2 regions of the Variovorax sp. VRV01 genome follow, and region 2 is predicted to be linked to the other one. Evidence: riboswitches for the same ligand, from Rfam matches in the RefSeq annotation. Region 2 holds a riboswitch; the other holds the start of a gene.
The links. A riboswitch is a leader RNA that binds a small molecule or an ion and turns the genes downstream of it on or off. The one in region 2 is predicted to bind glycine.
Positions count from the first base shown of each region.

Region 1: it holds a riboswitch for glycine, as region 2 does, so the genes downstream of both, IB278_RS21475 (D-amino acid dehydrogenase) here and gcvT (glycine cleavage system aminomethyltransferase GcvT) in region 2, are expected to answer to the same signal.

Region 1 covers NZ_JACVBS010000012.1:126,841-136,834, forward strand. Annotated here, with positions in the region: gene rfbD (dTDP-4-dehydrorhamnose reductase) at 1-857, opposite strand, end outside; gene rfbB (dTDP-glucose 4,6-dehydratase) at 854-1,936, opposite strand; glycine riboswitch at 2,030-2,116, shown strand; glycine riboswitch at 2,163-2,269, shown strand; gene IB278_RS21475 (D-amino acid dehydrogenase) at 2,361-3,662, shown strand; gene IB278_RS21480 (FIST N-terminal domain-containing protein) at 3,681-4,961, opposite strand; gene IB278_RS21485 (PhaM family polyhydroxyalkanoate granule multifunctional regulatory protein) at 5,007-5,750, opposite strand; gene IB278_RS21490 (PLP-dependent aminotransferase family protein) at 5,841-7,256, opposite strand; gene IB278_RS21495 (LysE family translocator) at 7,360-7,959, shown strand; gene IB278_RS21500 (DMT family transporter) at 8,021-8,977, shown strand; gene IB278_RS21505 (PLP-dependent aminotransferase family protein) at 9,009-9,994, shown strand, end outside.
Region 2 covers NZ_JACVBS010000004.1:367,723-377,716, reverse strand. Annotated here, with positions in the region: gene IB278_RS10085 (hypothetical protein) at 54-302, shown strand; gene gcvP (aminomethyl-transferring glycine dehydrogenase) at 313-3,219, opposite strand; gene gcvH (glycine cleavage system protein GcvH) at 3,270-3,641, opposite strand; gene gcvT (glycine cleavage system aminomethyltransferase GcvT) at 3,689-4,867, opposite strand; glycine riboswitch at 4,913-5,028, opposite strand; glycine riboswitch at 5,041-5,131, opposite strand; gene IB278_RS10065 (hypothetical protein) at 5,163-5,711, opposite strand; gene IB278_RS10060 (TRAP transporter large permease) at 5,861-7,138, opposite strand; gene IB278_RS10055 (TRAP transporter small permease) at 7,135-7,629, opposite strand; gene IB278_RS10050 (TRAP transporter substrate-binding protein) at 7,712-8,683, opposite strand; gene denD (D-erythronate dehydrogenase) at 8,748-9,764, opposite strand; gene IB278_RS10040 (LysR family transcriptional regulator) at 9,833-9,994, shown strand, end outside.

The sequences.
Region 1 (9,994 bases), on a different contig from region 2:
TGCTGCCAGTGCGGCAGCACCAGGCCAAAGGTGGACTGCAACTTGTGCGTGTCCAGGCGCGAGTTGGCCGGACGTGTTGCGGGTGTGGGGAAGGCGCTGGTGGGAACGGCATCGACCTCTGCGGGCCCGGCCTTGAGTTCGACGCCCGCCGCCTTGGCCTGTTCGAGCACGAAGCGCGCATAGCCGCACCAAGTGGTCTCGCCACCGGCGACGGCGTGGTATAGGCCGGCCTTCGCCGGGTCCTGCAAGGTGGCGCGGATGGCGTGCGCCGTGACGTCGGCCAGCAACTCGGCGCCGGTGGGCGCGCCGAACTGATCGTCGATGACGGTCAGGCGATCGCGCTCCTTGGCGATGCGCAGCATGGTCTTGGCAAAGTTGCCGCCGCGCGCGGCATAGACCCAGCTGGTGCGAAAGATCAGGTGCTTCGCGCAGTGCTGGGCCACCAGTTGCTCGCCTTCAAGCTTGGTGCGGCCATACACGCTGAGCGGACCGGTGGCGTCGTCTTCCTGCCAGGGCGTGCTTCCGCTGCCGTCGAAGACGTAGTCGGTGGAGTAGTGCACCATGAGCGCGCCGATCTGCTGCGCGGCCTCGGCCACCACGCCGGGCGAGGTGGCGTTGAGCTTGCGCGCGAACTCGGGCTCGCTCTCGGCCTTGTCGACGGCGGTGTGCGCCGCGGCATTGACGATGACGTCGGGGCGCACTTTCAGCACGGTTTCGGCCAGTTGCTCGGGGCGGCTGAAGTCGGCGTTGAAGTCGGTGCTGTCGAAATCGAGCGCGACCAGTTCACCCAGCGGTGCGAGGCTGCGTTGCAGCTCCCAGCCGACCTGGCCGCCCTTGCCCAGCAGCAGCAGCTTCATGCCGCAGCCTTGGCCGCGGGTGCGGCGTCGTATTGCTTCTCGACCCATTCGCGGTAGGCGCCGCTTTGCACGTTGCGCACCCATTCGCCGTTGGCAAGGTACCACTCGACGGTCTTGCGGATGCCGCTGTCGAAGGTTTCGGCGGGCTTCCAGCCGAGCTCGCGTTCGAGCTTGCGCGCGTCGATGGCGTAGCGCCGGTCGTGGCCGGGGCGATCGGTGACGTAGCTGATCTGCGCCTTGTAGGGCTTGCCGTCGGCGCGCGGGCGCAGTTCGTCGAGCAGGGCGCAGACGGTGTTGACGATCTCGATGTTGGGCTTCTCGTTCCAGCCGCCGACGTTGTAGGTCTCGCCGAGCTTGCCGGCTTCGAGCACGCGCCGGATGGCGCTGCAGTGGTCCTTCACGTAGAGCCAGTCGCGCACCTGCATGCCGTCGCCGTACACGGGCAGGGGCTTGCCGGCCAGCGCGTTGACGATCATCAGCGGGATGAGCTTCTCGGGGAAGTGGAAGGGCCCGTAGTTGTTGGAGCAGTTGGTGGTGACGACCGGCAGGCCGTAGGTGTGGTGCCAGGCGCGCACGAGGTGGTCGCTGGCGGCCTTGCTGGCCGAGTAGGGGCTGTTGGGCTCGTACTTGTTGTCTTCGGTGAAGGCGGGGTCGGTCTTGGAGAGCGAGCCGTAGACCTCGTCGGTGGACACGTGCAGGAAGCGGAAGGCGGCCTTCTGTTCGGCCGGCAGCGCGCTCCAGTAGCCGCGCACGGACTCGAGCAGGCGGAAGGTGCCGAGCACGTTGGTCTGCACGAAGTCTTCGGGGCCGTGGATGGAGCGGTCGACGTGTGATTCCGCGGCAAAGTTCACAATGGCCCGCGGTTTGTGCTCGGCCAGCAGGCGATCGACCAGGGCGCTGTCGCCGATGTCGCCCTGCGCGAAGATGTGCCGCGGGTCGCCCTTGAGGGACGCGAGCGTCTCGAGATTGCCGGCGTAGGTCAGTTTGTCGAGATTCACGACAGGCTCGTCGCTCTGCGCCAGCCAGTCGAGTACGAAGTTGGCGCCGATGAAGCCCGCGCCGCCGGTTACCAGGATCATGAGTCTCCCCGAAGTTTCGAATCGATGACAATTATCCCATTGCTCTGAATTGTCAAAATTCATGGTTGGCGGCTTTGCGGCCTCCGCCTACAATCGTTTACTGCAGGAGAGCGAGTAGTACTTACGACTACTCCACCGAAGGCGCAAACTCCCATAAACGCTCAGGTCGGCCGAACGTAACCTTGAAGTTCTTTCAAAGAGTTGCGTGGCATGTACTGCATCAATTGACAGGCCGTCTGGAGAGCCATCGCCCCGCGCGATGCACCGAAGGAGCAAACCCGTTGCAAGGTGCAACAGGTGAATCTCTCAGGTACCAAGGACAGGGGGAGCGGCGACTTGGACGGCGTTCGTCCGGTTGCTCGCTATTGAATCAGTAGCACACCAAGTCCGCCGTTCAAGTGCCCATCTTCAAAAGGTACTTGAAATGCGCGTGATCGTTCTTGGCGCCGGCCTGCTCGGCGTGACTTCGGCTTACTTCCTCCAGCAACTCGGCCACGAGGTGACCGTGATCGACCGGCAGGCCACGCCGGCCGCCGAAACCAGCTTTGCCAACGGCGGGCAGATTTCGGTCAGCCATGCCGAGCCCTGGGCCAACCCGAGCGCTCCGCTCAAGGTGCTGCAATGGCTGGGCAAGGAAGACGCGCCGCTGCTCTTTCGCATCCGCGCCGACATGCGCCAGTGGCTCTGGGGCCTGCAGTTCCTGCGCGAATGCACGCCGGCGCGCACCCGGCACAACATCGAGCAGATCGTGCGACTGGGCACCTACAGCCGCGACGTGCTGCAGCAGCTGCGCCGCGACACCGGCCTGGATTACGACCAGCGCACGCAGGGCATCCTGCACTTCTATACGACGCAAAAGGAGTTCGACGGCGCCCTGGAGCCGGCCGAACAGATGCGCGCGCTCGGCTGCGAGCGGCGGGTGATCTCGGCCGATGAGGCTGTGAAGATCGAGCCCGCCCTCGCCCACATCCGCCCGAAGCTGGCCGGCGCCACTTACACGGCGGAGGACGAGTCCGGCGACGCGAACCTTTTTGCGCGCGAGCTGGCGAAGCGCGCGGCCGCAGCGGGCGTGAAGTTCCTCATGAGCCACACGGTCACGGCGCTGCGCGAGGCCGGCGGCAGCATCGACCATGTCGAAGCCACCGATAGCGAAGGCCGCTTCCAGCGCATCCGCGGCGACGCCTTCGTGCTCGCGATGGGTTCGCTGAGCCCGATCGTTGCCGCGCCGCTGGGCATCCGGCTGCCGATCTATCCGGCCAAGGGCTATTCGGTGACGCTGCCGGTGAAGGACGCCTCCAGGGCGCACCAGGTTTCGCTGACCGATGACGAGTTCAAGCTCGTGTTCTCGCGCTACACCTCGGCCTCGGGCGACCGCCTGCGCATTGCCGGAACGGCCGAGCTCAACGGCTACGACCGCGACCTGAACCGCGTGCGCTGCGAGGCGATCGTGCGGCGCGTCGAAGAACTTTTTCCGGGCGCCGGCGACACCACGCAGGCCCAGTTCTGGACCGGCCTGCGCCCCGCGACACCGAGCAACGTGCCGCTGATCGGCAAGACGAAACTGCCGAACCTGTACCTGAACACCGGCCATGGCACGCTCGGCTGGACGCACGCCTGCGGTTCGGGCAAGTCGATCGCGCGCATCGTGAGCGGGCTCGCGCCCGAGGTGGACTTTGCGTTCACCGGCCTGCCTGCGCCGGCAGCGCGCGTGCTGCAACCGGCCTGAACACAGGCAGGGCTGGGTTCAGTCCTTGCTGGTGAACACCGTCAGCACGCCGGTGTAGCCGTAAAGATGGTGGCGGGCGATTTCGCCCGCGGCGAAGAAGCCGACCAGCGGCACGTCGCCCAGCGCGTGCCGCACGATCTGCAGCTCGGCGCCCGGCGCGCCGAAATGCGGCCCGCCGCGCCCCGAGCAGCTCACGTACACGGCGCCCGCGATGCGGCGCGCCGGATGCGGCGCGGCTTCGGCCTCCCCGGCCGCGACGGCGCGCGCGGTGGCCAGCGTCTGCTCCTCGGGCTCGAGTTCCTCGCGGATTTCCGCGCAGATGCGCATCAGGTCGGCGCGCGCGGCCTGCGCATTGCGGCGGCAGAAGGTCAGGCGCATGCCGGCCTCCGCCACGTCGGCAATCGCGATGCCGCGGCGCGTGGGATCCAGTCCGATGATGTGGCGCACCAGCACGTCGGCCCCCAGGTCACCGGTGCGGCGGATGCCGTCACTGCCGGCGTCGGCGAGGCCCACCAGGGTGGCGCGCACGGCGTCGATGGCTTCCTGCGGCCGCTCGAGCGACACCTGCAGGTCGGCCAGCAGCACGTCGAGCGCGGGCTCGCCGTCGAGCTTGAGCAGCAGGTTGCCGTCGGCTTCGGTGATCTCGCGCTCGCGCCCCGCGCCCGAGCGCAGCGGCTGGCAGCCCTGGGTGACGCGCGACACCAGCCGCACGCCTTCGCCGAACACCACGCCCGACAGGCCGCCCGAAAACACGCCGCCCGCGGCGCCGTGCCCGCGGATGTTGCCGTTGCCGCCGACCGCGAACTGCAGCGCGCCCGCACGGCCCGACGAGAGCCCGCCGAACAGATAGCCGGTGTTGGTGCGGCCCGCCATCTCGCCGATGAGTTCGGTCAGGTCGGGGGTGGCGGGGTCCGCGTGCACGAGCGCCGTATGGGCCTCGAAGCCGCTCATTTCCGAATTGCCCAGCGGCGCCACGCCGGAGAACACGCGGTACTGGTCGCTCGGCAATGCGCAGAGCATCAGGCTCAGGCCGGGCTCGTCGAAATATTCGGCGTTGTTGGCCGAGACGCCGATGCCGACCGTGCCGGACCAGTCGGTGACCTCGGGCAGTTCGGCGCTCAGGTGGTCGAGGATGTCCTGCGCATCCGACGCGTAGTGGTCGGTGATGTAGAGCAGCCCGAGCGTGGGCGACGCCGCGTAGTCGGGCAGCGCCATCTGCGCGCGCAACTGGGCCAGCACGAGGCCGGCTGCCATGCGCCATTGCGGGTGGGTGGCATGGCCGGAAGGAAACAGCTTCATGATGCGTGCCAACCCGTTCTCTTCAAGAAATGTGTGTGTATGACGTCAGCGCCGGCCGGCCGTTCGCTTGCGCGCGGCGGCCGATGCCTTCTTTGCGGCGGCGGGCGCTGCCGCCTTCCTGGCCGCGGGCTTCGAGGCCGTGGGAGCCGCCGCCGGCTTGCCCATGGCCTTGCCCACCGCATCGGCCATCGGCTGGGCCATGGCCGGCACCTTGAGCTGGGCCGCATCCTGCAGCGCCGAACTCGCGATCTGCTGGAACTGCTCAGTCAGCGAGCCCCACCATTGCATCGGATCGATCACGCCGGCGCCGCCATTGCCGCCACCACCGCCTGAAGCCGGCTTGCTGCGCGCTTTCTTCGCAGGCGCCGGGGCTTCTTCGGGCTCGGCTTCCGGTTCGGCCGGCGCCGCAGCCGCCGGTGCGGGTGCCGGCGCAGCAGCGGCAGGCGCCACGGCGGCCGCCTGCTTGGTGAACGCGCTGGCGATATCTTCCATCCGCACGTTCATGCCGCGCAAGGTCGAAAGTGTCATCTTTTGCACTTCGAGCGCCTGGATGGTGGCCTTGAGCGCGTGGCCGTTCTGCTCGAGCCAGTACTGCACCGTCTTGAGTTCCTGGATGCGCTTGTCGACCTCTTCCACGCTCAGCGTGGGGGCCACCCAGCTCGCGAGGCTCGGCAACCCGGGCACCGCGCCGCCCGCCGAACCGCCGGCGCCACCGCCGGCAAGGTTCTTCAGAAAATCGAATCCGGGGACGAATTGGCTGAAGTCGAAGGGTTGGCTGGCATTGCTCATGCGGAGGTCTCCGGGTTGGGTTTTCTTGTGATGCCAGCTTACTCCAAGGCACCGCCGTTTTGGGCCTGCCAGCCCCGCCCGTTCGAGCCGTCAGAGTTCCGCGCGCACCTTGCTGAACACCTTCCAGAACGCCGCGTCCTGCGAGGTCGCGAAATTGATCCGCATCATCGTGCTCGGCGGCCGCCGCGCATGGAACAGCGAGCCCGGCGCGAGCAGGTAGCCCTGGTCGAGCATGCGCTGGGTGAGCGCGTCGGTGTCCACGCCGGTGTCGACCCAGCCGAACAGGCCCGCCGGCTCCGACGCGAAGCTGCAACCGTGCGCCATCGCGAGCTTCACCGCGCGGCCGCGCGCGCCGTCGAGCCGGATGCGGATGCGCTCGGCATGCCGCCGCAGCTGCCCCTGGTCGATGCACCACGAAAGCGCCCGCTCGAACAGCGTGGGCGTGGTGAGCGTGGCCAGCAGCTTGGTCTCGAGCAGCCGCTCCTTCAGTTCTGGCGAGGCGGCCAGGAAGCCGATGCGCCAATTGGGCGCCAGGATCTTGGCGAAGCCGCTGACGTAGATGGTGCGCTGCAGCCCGTCGAGGGCGCTGAGCCGCGTGGCGTGCTCGGGCGCGAGATGGCTGTAGGTGTCGTCCTCGACGATGTGGAAGTCGTGCTCGTTGGCGAGCTTGAGCACGCGGTGCGCGCTGCCGGGCGTGAGGCTGTAGCCGGTCGGGTTGTGCAGCACGCTCACGCTGACGAAGAGCTTGGGGTTGTGCAGCTGGCAGTACTGCGCCATTACCTCCAGGTCGGGCCCGTCGGCGCGGCGCGGCACCGGCAGGATGCGCATGCCCAGCGCCTCGAGCCGCGCGAACTCCAGCGCCCAGCCGGGCTCCTCGACCATCACCGGATCGCCGGCGCGCAGCAGCGTGCGGCTCACGATGTCGAGCGCATGCGTGGCGCCCACCGTGGTCACGATCTGGTCGGGCGCGGCGGGCACGTTGATGCCCACGAGCTTGTTCGAGAGGCTGCGGCGCAGCGCGGCGTCGCCCGAGGGTTCGCCGTACTGGAGCGACAGCTCCTGCAGCGCCGCTGTACTGGTCATGCGGCGCACGGCCGTCGGCATGAAGGTGGAGGACATCCATTCGGGCGGGAACACGCCCATGCCCGGCTGCGGCTTGTCGCTGGGCCGGTGGAACATGCTGCGGATGAGCGAGCTTGCATCGGCCGGCACGCGCGAGGCCATCATCTGGGCGACCATGGGCGCCGCATTGGGCGGGCGGCCCTCCTGCGCCGGCGCCGAATCGCGCACGTAGAAGCCGCGCTGGCGGCGCGCCTCGACCAGGCCCTGCGCCAGCAGTTGGTCGTAGGCGGCCACCACCGTGTAGGGGCTCACGCCCTGCTGGCGCGCGCATTCGCGCACCGAGGGCAGGCGCGCGCCGGGCGGCAGCAGCCGGGTGCGGATGCGTTCGGCCAGCCGGTCGGCCAATTGCCCCGTGAGCGACTGGGTGGAGGTTCGTGTCAGCATCTGGGCCCGGCTTCTGTGTCGAAAGAAAGACCAATACAGTTTTGGTATATGTTCGACCAACTGTATCGGAACTGTAATGGTGTGAAAGTTTAGAGTGTATGCAATGAACTGGCAAGAATTCACCGCGCTGCTGGTGTTGGCCACGGCGATGAGTTTCTCGCCCGGTCCCAACACCACGCTTTCCACCGCCCTGGCGGCCAATGGCGGCCTGCCGCGCGCGATGCGCTTCGTGGTGGCCGTGCCGGTCGGCTGGACGCTGCTGCTGGTGCTGTGCGCCGCCGGCATCGGCGCGCTGGTGGTGGCGGTGCCTTCGCTGCGCCTGGCCATCAAGGCGCTGGGCGTGGGCTACCTGCTGTGGCTGGCCTACAAGCTGAGCGGCAGCGGCACGCTCGGCCGCGCGGACGGCGCCGGCCTGAACGTCGGCTTCGGCCAGGGCGTGATGCTGCAGTTCGTCAACATCAAGGCCTGGTTGCTCGCGCTCACGCTGGTGGCCGGCTGGATCGCGGGGCAGCCCGATGCGATCGGGCGCTTTGCGATCGTCGCGCCGGTGATGCTGGTCTACGCCTTCATCAGCAACTTCACCTATGCGCTGGCCGGCGCGCTGCTGCGCGAATGGCTCTCCAAGGGCAAGCGCCTGCTGTGGTTCAACCGTGCGATGGGGCTCGTGCTGGTGCTCACGGCCTGGTGGATGCTGAGCGTATGAGCGCCGCGCCGGGCCGCCCCAAGCAAGCTCGCACCGCAGTGCGAAGCACGGAGGTCATCCAATGAGCAGCCGCCTCCCCCTCAAGGACGAGACGCTGGGCATGTGGCTCGGCGTGATCGGGGTGGCGCTGTTCGCTGTCACCTTACCGATGACGCGGCTGGCCACCGGCACGCAGGACGCGCCGCAGTTGTCGCCCTGGTTCGTCACGCTCGGTCGCGCCGCATTGGCGGGCATTCTCTCGATGGTCTTCCTGCTCGCCACGCGCTCGCCGCGGCCCGCGCCGCACCAGTGGAAGCCCCTTGGCATGGCGGTGCTCGGCAACGTGATCGGCTATCCGCTGCTGCTGGGCTACGCCTTGCGCGTCGTCACGGCCAGCCACGCGGCAGTGGTGACGGCGCTGCTGCCGCTCGTGACCGCGGCGGTCGCGGCCTGGGTGCTGCACCAGCGCGCGCGGCTCGGCTTCTGGCTCTGCGCCATCGCGGGCAGCCTGCTGGTGGTGGTGTTCTCGGTGCTGCGCGCGAGCCAGGGCGGCCATGGCTTCGGCTTCGAATGGGCCGACCTGCTGCTGGTCGGCGCAGTGGTCGCGGCGTCGTTCGGCTACATCTACGGCGCGCAGGTCACGCCGTCGCTCGGCGCGGAGCGCGTGATCTGCTGGGTCTGCGTGATGGCGCTGCCCGTGACGCTGCCCGCCACGCTGGCCATGTGGCCCACGGAGCCCATCGCCACGTCGGCCTGGCTGGGCTTCGTCTACGTGGGCGTGTTCTCGATGTGGATCGGCTTCTTCGCCTGGTACCGCGGCCTGGCCCTGGGCGGCGCGCTGCGCGTGAGCCAGACCCAGCTGCTGCAGCCTTTTCTCTCTATCCTTGCATCCATTCCGCTGCTGGGCGAACCGCTCGACGTGGTCACGCTGGGCTTTGCCATGGCCGTGGTCTGCACGGTGGTGCTCGGCAAGCGCCTTTCGCAGCCGCAGCCCGTTCTTGCCGTTTCACCGCGTGCAGCGCATGCCGAACAATCCTGATCTCACCCCACCCCGCCTGAAAGAAGAACCCATGAACTGGAAACTCGCCGCCCGCGCCGCCAAGATGAATCCGTCGGTGCTGCGTGAAATCCTCAAGGTCACCGAGCGCCCCGGCATCATCAGCCTGGCCGGCGGCCTGCCCTCGCCCAAGACCTTCCCGATCCAGGCCTTTGCCGACGCCTGCGCCGAGGTGCTGCACAACGACGGCCAGGCGGCGCTGCAATACGCCGCGAGCGAAGGCTATGCGCCGCTGCGCCAGGCCGTGGCCGACATGCTGCCGTGGAACGTCGATCCCGCGCAGGTGCTCATCACCACCGGCTCGCAGCAGGGCCTGGACCTGGTGGCCAAGGTGCTCATCGATCCGGGCAGCAAGGTGCTGGTCGAAACGCCCACCTACCTGGGCGCGCTGCAGGCCTTCGGCCCGATGGAGCCGAACCCGGTGAGCGTGGCGAGCGACGACGAGGGCGTGATCGTCGAAGACCTGGTGGCCAAGGCGAAGGATGGGCGCTTCATCTACCTGCTGCCCAATTTCCAGAACCCCACCGGCCGCACCATGACCGAGGCGCGCCGCGCCGCCGTGTCGGCCGCCGCGGCCGCCGCCGGCCTGCCGATCGTCGAGGACAACCCCTACGGCGAACTGTGGTTCGACGAAGCCCCGCCGCTACCGCTGACCGCGCGCAACCCCGAAGGCTGCATCTACCTGGGCTCGTTCTCGAAGGTGCTCGCACCGGGCCTGCGCCTGGGCTTCCTGGTGGCGCCGAAGGCCATCTTCCCGAAACTGCTGCAGGCCAAGCAGGCGGTCGACCTGCACACGCCGATCTTCACGCAGCGCATGGTCTCGGCCGTGATGAAGGACAACTTCCTCGAGCGCCACGTGCCGACCATCCGCGCGCTCTACAAGCGCCAGCGCGACGCGATGATGGCCGCGCTCACGCGCGAGATGGCCGGGCTGGACGTGAAGTTCAACGCGCCCAAGGGCGGCATGTTCCTGTGGGCGCGCCTGCCCGAGGGCATCGA
Region 2 (9,994 bases):
GGCGCGGATGCCGGGGATGATTCGCCGGATCCCCAGATTTCGAGGACACCCATATGAACCTGATGAGCGTCGACCTCTACCAGAGTGCCACCGATCCCGAGAAATTCCTGGCGCTTCCCGCGGGCACCGACCCCGCCGAGCTCATGGGTCCGATGACCTTCGACCGCGACTTCGCGCATGTCAGGTGCTACAAGGAAGGCTTCGAATTCGATCCGTCCCAAAGCTACGCGGGCGTCAACGCCGCGAAGATTGCGGCGGACGTCCTCACCGTGAAATGGGCGATGTACCGCCGCGAAGCCTGAGCGGCCTTTTTCAGGCCTCTTCGGTTTCCTTGTAGTCGCCCACCGGCACGCAGCTGCAGAACAGGTTGCGGTCGCCGTAGACGTTGTCGACGCGGCCGATCGGCGGCCAGTACTTGGCCAGCTTCAGTTCGGCCAGCGGAAACGCGCCGAGCTCGCGCGAATACGGGTGCGCCCATTCCGTGCCGAGCAGGCTGGCCGCCGTGTGCGGCGCGTGCTTGAGCGGGTTGTCGTCCTTCGGCCAGACGCCTTCCTCGACGCGGCGGATCTCGCCGCGGATCGCGATCATTGCGTCGATGAAGCGGTCGAGTTCGGCCAGCGGCTCGCTTTCGGTGGGTTCCACCATCAGCGTGCCCGGCACCGGAAAGCTCAGCGTGGGCGCGTGGAAGCCGTAGTCGATCAGCCGCTTGGCCACGTCCTCGGCGGTGACGCCGCTGCTGTCCTTGAGCGGGCGCAGGTCGAGGATGCACTCGTGCGCGACGTGGCCGTTGGGGCTCGCATACAGCGTGGGGTAGTGGTCCTTGAGGCGCGCGCTGATGTAGTTGGCGCTCAGGATCGCGGTCTCGGTCGCCGCCTGCAGGCCCTTGGCGCCCATCATGCGGCAGTACATCCAGCTGATCGGCAGCACGGCCGCGTTGCCCAGCGGTGCCGCCGACACGGCGCCCACGCCGTTGGAAGCGACACCCGCGGTCGCATGCCCTGGCAGGTAGGGCACGAGGTCTTCCACCACGCACACCGGTCCCACGCCCGGGCCGCCGCCGCCGTGCGGAATGCAGAAGGTCTTGTGCAGGTTCAGGTGGCTCACGTCGCCGCCGAACTCGCCCGGCGCGGCCACGCCGACCAGCGCATTCATGTTGGCGCCATCGACGTACACGCGGCCGCCGTGTTCGTGCACGAGCCCGCAGAGTTCCTTCACGCGCGTTTCGAACACGCCGTGCGTGCTCGGGTAGGTGATCATCACGGCCGCGAGCTTGTCGCTGTGCTTCTCGCAGGCGCGCTTCAGGTCGTCCATGTCGACGTTGCCCTGCGCGTCGCAGGCCGTCACCACCACCTGCAGGCCCACCATCTGTGCGCTCGCGGGGTTGGTGCCGTGCGCCGACGAAGGAATGAGGCAGATGTTGCGGTGTCCCTGGCCGTTGGCCTCATGGAAGGAGCGGATGGCCAGCAGGCCCGCGTACTCGCCCTGCGAGCCCGCGTTGGGCTGCAGGCTGATGCCCGCGTAGCCCGTGGCTTCGCAGAGCCAGGCGCGCAGCTGGGCGTCGAGCTGGGCGTAGCCCACCAGCTGCTCGGCCGGCGCAAAGGGATGGATGTTCGCGAACTCGGGCCAGGTGATCGGGATCATCTCGCTGGTCGCATTGAGCTTCATGGTGCAGCTGCCGAGCGGGATCATGCTGCGGTCGAGGGCGAGGTCCTTGTCCGACAGGCTGCGGATGTAGCGCAGCATCGCGGTTTCGCTCTTGTGGGTGTTGAACACCGGGTGCGTGAGAAAGGCGCTGGTGCGGCGCAGGTCCTCGGGCAGGCGCGGCGCCGTGTTGGCCAGGTCGTCGAAGCGCGGCATCGGCGTGCCGGCCGGCACGAACAGCGCCCAGAGCGTCTCGATGTCGGCGCGCGTGGTGGTCTCGTCGAGCGAAATGCCCAGGTGCTGCTGCAGGCGCTGGCGCAGGTTGACGCCCGCAGCCTGGGCGCGCTCGATGATCCTGGGCGTGTCGTCGCCGGTGCGGATGGTCAGCGAATCGAAGGCGGTGGCATTGACCGGCTCGCGGCCCATTTGCGCGAGGCCCTGCGCGAGGATGGCCGTGAGCGCGGCCACGCGCTGCGCAATGCGCGTGAGGCCGTCGGGCCCGTGGTACACGGCGTACATGCTGGCCACCACGGCCGGCAGCACCTGGGCGGTACAGATGTTGGAGGTGGCCTTCTCGCGGCGGATGTGCTGCTCGCGCGTCTGCAGCGCGAGGCGGTAGGCGGGCTGGCCGTGCGTGTCGACACTCACGCCGACCAGGCGGCCCGGCAGCGAGCGCTTGAACTCGTCGCGGCAGGCCAGGTAGGCCGCGTGCGGGCCGCCGTTGCACATCGGCATGCCGAAGCGCTGCGTGGTGCCGCAGACGATGTCGGCGTCCCACTCACCGGGGGGCGCGAGCAGGGTGAGCGCGAGCAGGTCGGCGGCCACGCAGAAGGCGGCGTCGCACTGGTGCGCATGGCCCGCAAGCGGGCGCAGGTCGTGCACATGGCCGGTGGTGGCGGGGTACTGCGCGAGCACGCCGAAGAATTCGCCGCTCACCATCAGGTGCGGCAGCGTCTCGGAGACGGTGCTGACCTTGACCTCGATGCCCAGCGGCGCGGCGCGCGTCTTGATGACCTCGATGGTCTGCGGGTGGCAGTCGCCCGACACGAGGAACACGTTGCTCTTGCTCTTGACGCTGCGCTTGGCGAGCGTCATGGCCTCGGCCGCGGCCGTGGCTTCGTCGAGCATCGAGGCATTGGCGATGGCCATGCCCGTGAGGTCGCACACCATGGTCTGGAAGTTGAGCAGCGCTTCCATGCGGCCCTGCGAAATCTCGGCCTGGTAGGGCGTGTAGGCCGTGTACCAGGCGGGGTTCTCGAGCACGTTGCGCAGGATGACGCCCGGCGTGTGCGTGCCGTAGTAACCCTGGCCGATGAAACTCCGGAAGACCTTGTTCTTTGCCGCGATTGCCTTCAGCTCGGCCAGCGCATCGGCCTCGGTGGCCGGTGCCGGCAGCCGCATCGGCTTCGCCCGGCGGATGGCCGCAGGCACGATGCCGTCGATGAGCTCCGCGCGCGTTTCCGAGCCGATCACCGGCAGCATGCGCGCCTCGTCGGCCGCATCGATGCCGATGTGGCGGGCGAGAAACTCTTCGGCGTTCTCCAGTTGTTGCAAAGAGGGAAGGGCGGGAATCGGCATGGCGGTGAAGGCTCGGGGATGAGGAAAAAGCGGCTTGCGAACTCGGCGGATCAGGACTCGGCAGCGAACTTGTCGTAGCTGGCGGCGTCGAGCAGCGCGTCGAGCTGCGCCGGCTCGCTGAGCTTGACCTTGAAGAACCAGCCCGCGGCCAGCGGGTCGGTGTTGGCGAGCGAGGGATCGGCGCGCAGGGCTTCGTTCACTTCGGTGATCTCGCCCGACACGGGCATGAACACATCGGCCGCGGCCTTGACCGATTCGACGACACCGGCCACCTCGCCCTGTGCAAAGGTCTTGCCGACTTCAGGCAGGTCGACAAAGACCACGTCGCCGAGCGCGTCCTGCGCATGCACGGTGATGCCGACGGTGGCTGCGTTGCCTTCGGCCGAGACCCATTCGTGGTCCTTGGTGTACTTGATGCTCATGGTGGAAAACTCCTCGTGGAAAAAATGATGATGGGGGCGCGCAGCGCCTAGCCGCGGTAGTAGCGCGTGGGCACGAAAGGCAGGGTCGAGACTTCCATCGGCACCGGCTTGCCGCGCACGATGGCCTGAACGCGCGTGCCGGGCTCGGAAAACGCGGTGGCCACGTAGCCCATGGCAATCGGGCGGTCGGCCGTCGGGCCGAGCAGGCCGCTCGTGACAAAGCCGATGTCGTGGCCTTCGAAGGATTGCAGCACGGTGCCGTCGCGCACCGGAATGCGTTCCAGCGCCACGAGGCCGACGCGCTTGCGCTTCAGCGTGTCATGGTCGGTGTGGCCCGCGGCGCCGGCCGTGGCGGCGGCGAGCTGGGCCAGGACTTTGGCCGCGCCGGGGAAGCCGCCTTCGCGCGCGCCGCCCGTGCGGCGCACCTTCTGGATCGCCCAGTTCAGCGAGGCCTCGACCGGCGTGGTGGCGGTGTCGATGTCGTTGCCGTAGAGGCACAGCCCCGCTTCCAGCCGCAGCGAATTGCGTGCGCCCAGGCCGATGGGCTTGACCTCGGGCTGCGCCAGCAGCAGGCGGGCCAGCGCCTCTGCATTCTGGCCGGCCACCGAGATCTCGAAGCCGTCCTCGCCGGTGTAGCCGCTGCGCGTGGCGAAGGCCGGAATGCCGCCGATCTGCACCGCGCCGCCCGTCATGAACACGAAGCGCTCGATGCCGGGCGACAGCCGCGCCAGCACCGTGGCCGCCTGCGGCCCCTGCAGCGCGAGCAGCGCGTGGTCGGGCATGGGCTGCACTTCGCAGCGTGCGCCGATCTGCTGCTGGATGTGGGCGATGTCCGCCACCTTGCAGGCGCCGTTGACGATCACGAAGATCGAGCCGTGGCCCTCGTTGAAGAACATCAGGTCGTCGAGGATGCCGCCCTCGTCGTTCAGCAGCAGGCCATAGCGCTGCTTGCCGGCGGCGAGGTCGATCACGTCGACCGGCATCAGGGTTTCGAAGGCGGCCGCCGCGTCCGGGCCCACCAGGCGCAGCTGGCCCATGTGCGAGATGTCGAACAGGCCGGCCGCATCGCGCGTGTGCCTGTGCTCGGCCATGAGGCCGGCGGGGTACTGCACCGGCATCGAATAGCCGGCAAACGGCACCATGCGGGCGCCGAGCTCCACGTGCAGGCCGTACAGCGGGGTCTTCAGGAGTTGTTCGGCGGAAGAGGCGTCGGAGGATGCGGCCACGGGGCACTCCAAAGGGGCAGACGAATTCCATGGCGCGAGCCATGGGCCACCCCTGCTGTCCGCTTTACCTGAGAGATTCGCCCCACGATCGGGGTTTGCTCCTTCGGTGGGCTGGTGCATCGCATTGATGCAAGCAACAGCCTCTCTCCAGCAAGGAAACGCCGGCATGCGCCAGCGCTGTGTCAGTCCTTTTGCCTGAGCGTTCGGGAAACCCCTGCGCCTTCGGCGGCCCCGGCTGGCGGGGCTCTCTCCTGACCATGGGAGTGTAGTGGATCGCGGCCGTCCGGTCTGCGGCTCAGTGCACGGTCTCGGCCGGCGGCAGCAGCCGGTCGATGCGCTCGCGCAGCGATTCGGCCCGCTCGGCGCCCGCGGCTTTCTCGACCTCGGTGAGCATCAGCGCGGCAATGGTCAGCATCGCGCCGCGGTCGCGCGCCTCGCGCAGGGCGTCGCGCATCTGCAGCGCGAACCTGGGGTCGCGGCGCACGAACATGCGCTCGCAGATGTCGAACAGGAACATGCGCGTCGTGGCCAGGGATCGCTTGCCGTCGAAGTTGTCGGCCGAGGTGGCGAGCCGTATCGGGTCGGCCGCGGGCACCGGGGCGGGCGGCGGGGCCACGGCCTGCGCTGCCGCGGCAGCCACCGCCTGCGCGTCCTGCAGGTAGCCCTGGCGCATCAGCGCCTGGATCGCCTGCTCGGCTTCGGTCCGGCTTGCGAACAGCGGGCTGAAATCGGTCAGCGAACGCCGGCCGTCGGCCATCAGCAGCAAGGCGCGTTCGCGCTGGCTCAGCGTGCGCTGGCGGCCCTGGAGTTCGTCGCGTGCCTTGTCGGTCTTGGTGGGAAACATGGCGCCACAGCTTTCGGGAATCGAGGGCTGCAGCATCGTTGCAAGCGGTGACATCTTCGTGAAACGTTTGCCTTACAGCGGCGCCGCCGCACAAAAAAAGCAGCCTGCGAACAGGCTGCCGTTTCTTCCTTGTTTTTCGCGCCGTTCCGCTACTTGGCGTACACCAGGTCGCGCAGCGCCAGCGATATCCATGGCACGTAAGTGATCACCATCAGGCAGGCCAGGATCACGAGCACGAAGGGCACCAGGTACTTCACGATCCGGTCGAGCGAGATGCGCGCCACCGTGCAGGCGGCGAACAGGTTCACGCCGAAAGGCGGGGTGATCATGCCGAGCGCAAGGTTCACTACCATGACGAGCCCGAAGTGCACCGGGTCGATGCCGAAGTGCACCGCCACTGGCGCGAGAATCGGCGCGAGCACGATGATGGCCGCGCTGGTCTCGATGAACATGCCGATGACGAACAGTGCCGCGTTCACGCCCAGCAGGAACATCGCGGGCGACTTCAGCACTTCCTGCAGCCAGTGGCCGATGGCGTCGGGCACGCCTGCGCGCGTGATCAGGAACGCGAACAGGCCCGCATTGGCGATGATGAACATGATCACCGCCGACGACAGCACCGACTTGCGCAGGATCACGTACAGGTCCGCGGGCTTGATCTCGCGGTAGATCACGACGCCCACCACCAGCGCATAGAACACCGCCACGGCCGAGGCTTCGGTGGGCGTGAAGATGCCGCCGTAGATGCCGCCCAGGATGATGACGGGCATCAGCAGCGCCCAGCCGGCCTGCCACAGCGCGCGGCCGAAGGGCATGCGGCCGTCGCCATCGTTCTTGCCCCAGCCCTTCCACTTGCAGTAGATCCAGACGAACAGCATCAGCGCCAGGCTGATCAGGATGCCGGGGCCGAAGCCCGCGATGAACAGCTCGCCGATCGAGACCTCGGCGCTCACGCCGTAGAGGATCATCGGAATCGAAGGCGGGATGATCACGCCCAGTTCGGCGCTGGTGGCCTGCAGCGCCGCCGCGTAGGCGGTGGGATAGCCGTGCTTGATGAGCGCCGGAATCAGGATCGCGCCAATGGCGAAGGTGGTGGCCACCGACGAACCCGACACCGCCGCAAAGATCATGCAGGTGAGCACACAGGTCATCGGCAGGCCGCCCTGTACGCCGCCCACGATGCTCTTGGCAAACTCGACCAGCCGCCGCGAGATGCCGCCGGTTTCCATCAGGTTGCCGGCCAGGATGAAGAACGGAATCGCCGCCAGCGGAAACTTGTTGATCGAATTGAACATCTCCTTGACGGAGATCAGCATGTTGGCATTGGCCACCTGGATGCCCAGGATCGACGCGAGCCCGATGGAAACCGCCACCGAAACCGACAGTGCAAAACACAGCACCATCGTTGCAACCATGACTGGTGTCATTGCGCGGTCTCCAGTTCGAGCCGCTTGGGATCGAGAAAATTACCAACGATGCCGAACAGGCAGAAGACGGAGCCGACCGGCAGCGCCAGGTATGCCCAGACCATCGACAAGCTTTCGAGCCCGGCCATCGACTGCACGCGGCCGCGCATCGCGTAGTCCCAGCCCCACCAGAGAATGACCAGCATCAGGATGAGGGCGGCAATGCTCACCACCGCGTCGAGCACGCGCTTGATGCGCGGCGGGCTCCAGCGGTAGAGCACGTCCACGCTGACCATGGCACCCTGGCGAAACGCCATCGGTATGCCCAAAAACACCATCCAGATCAGGCTCACGCGGATCAGGATCTCGCTCCACTCGGCGGGCTGCTCGAGCACGAAGCGGGTCACGATCTGGAACACGCCCAGGGCCGATGCAATGACCAGCATCAGGCAGGCGGCAAGCATCGAGGCGCCGGTGGTCCAGCGTTCGATGCCGAGGAATTTTTCTTTCATCTGCACTCGCGTTCAAAACAAAAAAGCCCGCCAGACCGGTCTGGGCGGGCGGGGGCATGCCGCCGGGCGGCGGCAGCCGGGGTTACTTGTAGTCGCGGATCTTGTCGAGATTGGCCTTGCCGAAGTCCTTCTCGAACTGCGCATTCACCGGAGCGAGCGCGGCCACGAACTTGGCCTTGTCGACATTCTCGATCACGGTCATGCCCTTGGCGCGCAGGTCGGCCACGCCCTTGGCGTCGTCCTCGTCCACGCGGGCGCGGTTGGCCTTGGTGCCTTCCTTGGCGGCGTCGAGGAAGGCCTGCTTGTCGGCCGCGCTGAGCTTGTCGAACGAGGCCTTGTTCATCAGGAAGATGCAGGGCGAATAGACGTGGCCCGTGAGCGAAAGATGCTTTTGCACCTGGTCGAACTTGGCGGAGATGATCACCGGCAGCGGGTTCTCCTGGCCGTCGACCGTGCCCTGCTGCAGCGCGGTGAACACCTCGGGGAAGGCCATGGGCGTGGTGATGATGCCGAAACCCTTGTAGGCGGCGATGTGCACCGGGTTCTCCATGGTGCGCATCTTCAGGCCCTTGAGGTCTTCGGGCGCCTTCACGTCGCGCTTGCTGTTGGTCATGTGGCGGAAGCCGTTCTCGGCCCAGGCCAGCGCCTTGAAGCCCTTGGCGTCGAACTTGGTGAGCAGGTCCTGGCCGATCGGGCCGTCGAGCACGGCGCGCGCATGGGCCTTGTCGCGGAACAGGAAGGGCACGTCGAGGATCTTGGTCTCGGGCACGAAATTGGGCACCGGGCCGGTCGAGGAGAACGCGAGTTCCTGCGTGCCCAGCTGCACCGCCTCGATCGATTCGCGCTCGCCGCCGAGCGAGCCGTTGTAGAAGGTCTGGACCTTGTAGCGGCCGCCCGTGCGCTTTTCGACTTCCTTGGCGAAGGTGTCGATGGCCACGCCCTGGTGCGAGTTCTGCGCGGTCGAGATGCTGATCTTCATGGTCGTCTGCGCAAAGGCCGCGCAGGCCATGCCCATGCCCAGAACCAGGCCAGCGGCCAGTCGGGTCAATTTCATTCTTCTGTCTCCTGAGATGGAAAGGGGGGTGTCGCAAAGCGTCGGCTTCGCGCGCAACCGATGACTATGCCGCAATAACCAGTTTGACTGCGTCGGGATTTTCACGGACGTAATCGCGAATGACCGCCTCGAAGCTGGCGTCGGGCACGAGCCCGAGCTTGCCGGCGCGCGCGGTTTTGATGCGCCCGGGCCAGGTCTTCACGATGCGCTGGATAACCGGATCGGGCGTGCGGTCGAGCAGATCGGTGGCCGCCTTGCCGGCCACGCGTTCGAGCGCGGCGGCCATTTCGCCCACCGTGGTGGAAAGCGAGGGCAGGTTGAGCGCGGTGCGCGGTCCCCATTCGGCATCGCTGGCCTGCGCGGCGCGCAGGATGCCTTCGACGGTGCGCGCCGGCGACGCGATGGCCACCGGCGTCTCGTCGGGCACCGGGCAGGCGGCGCGGATGCCCGCGAGCGGCTCGCGGATCATGCCGCTGAAAAAGCCCGAGGCCGCGCCGTTGGGCCGGCCGGGGCGCACGCTCACCGTCATCAGCCGCACGCTGCGCCCGCGGATGAAGCCCTTGCGCGTGTAGTCGGCCACCAGCTGCTCGCCGATGAATTTCTGGATGCCGTAGCTGGTCTGCGGCGTCGGCAGCGTGTGGTCCTCGATCACCGGCGGCAGCGGCTGCTCGGGCGAGTCGCCGAACACCGCGAGCGAGCTGGCAAACACCAGCAGCGGCCGGGTGCCCACGGCGCGCGCCTTCTCGAGCAGCGCATGCGTGGCGGCGAAGTTGCTGCGCATGCCCAGGTCGAAGTCGGCCTCGCATTCGCCGCTGACCGCGGCCGCCAGGTGGAAGATGGCGTCGGCCTCGCGCCAGGGCGCCGCATCGGACGGGGCCAGCTGTTCGTTCAGGTCGCCGAGCGCGGTGGCGATGCGCGGCTCGGCCGCCAGGTCGGCCGGCGGCGCGGCGCGGTCGACCAGCGTGATGCGGGAAATGGTGCGTGCCGGCGCACCCGCCAGCGAAAGCTCGCCCTGCTTCAGCAGGGTGCGGGCAAGTCGTGCGCCCAGGAAGCCGGCGCCGCCCGTGATGACGATCTGCATGGTGGTCTTGTCTCCTTCGACAACGAGCATAGCGCAGCGAAGGGCGCGGCTCAGGCGACACTTGCACCATGAACCTGCGATTCGTCGAAGCCTTCCATTGGGCCGTGGCGCTCAAGAGTGTCACCCGTGCGGCCGAGAAGCTGCACCTCACGCAGTCGGCGCTGTCCAGCCGCATCGCCGCGCTCGAACGCGAGCTGGGCGTGCTGCTGCTCGACCGGCGCGACAAGCAG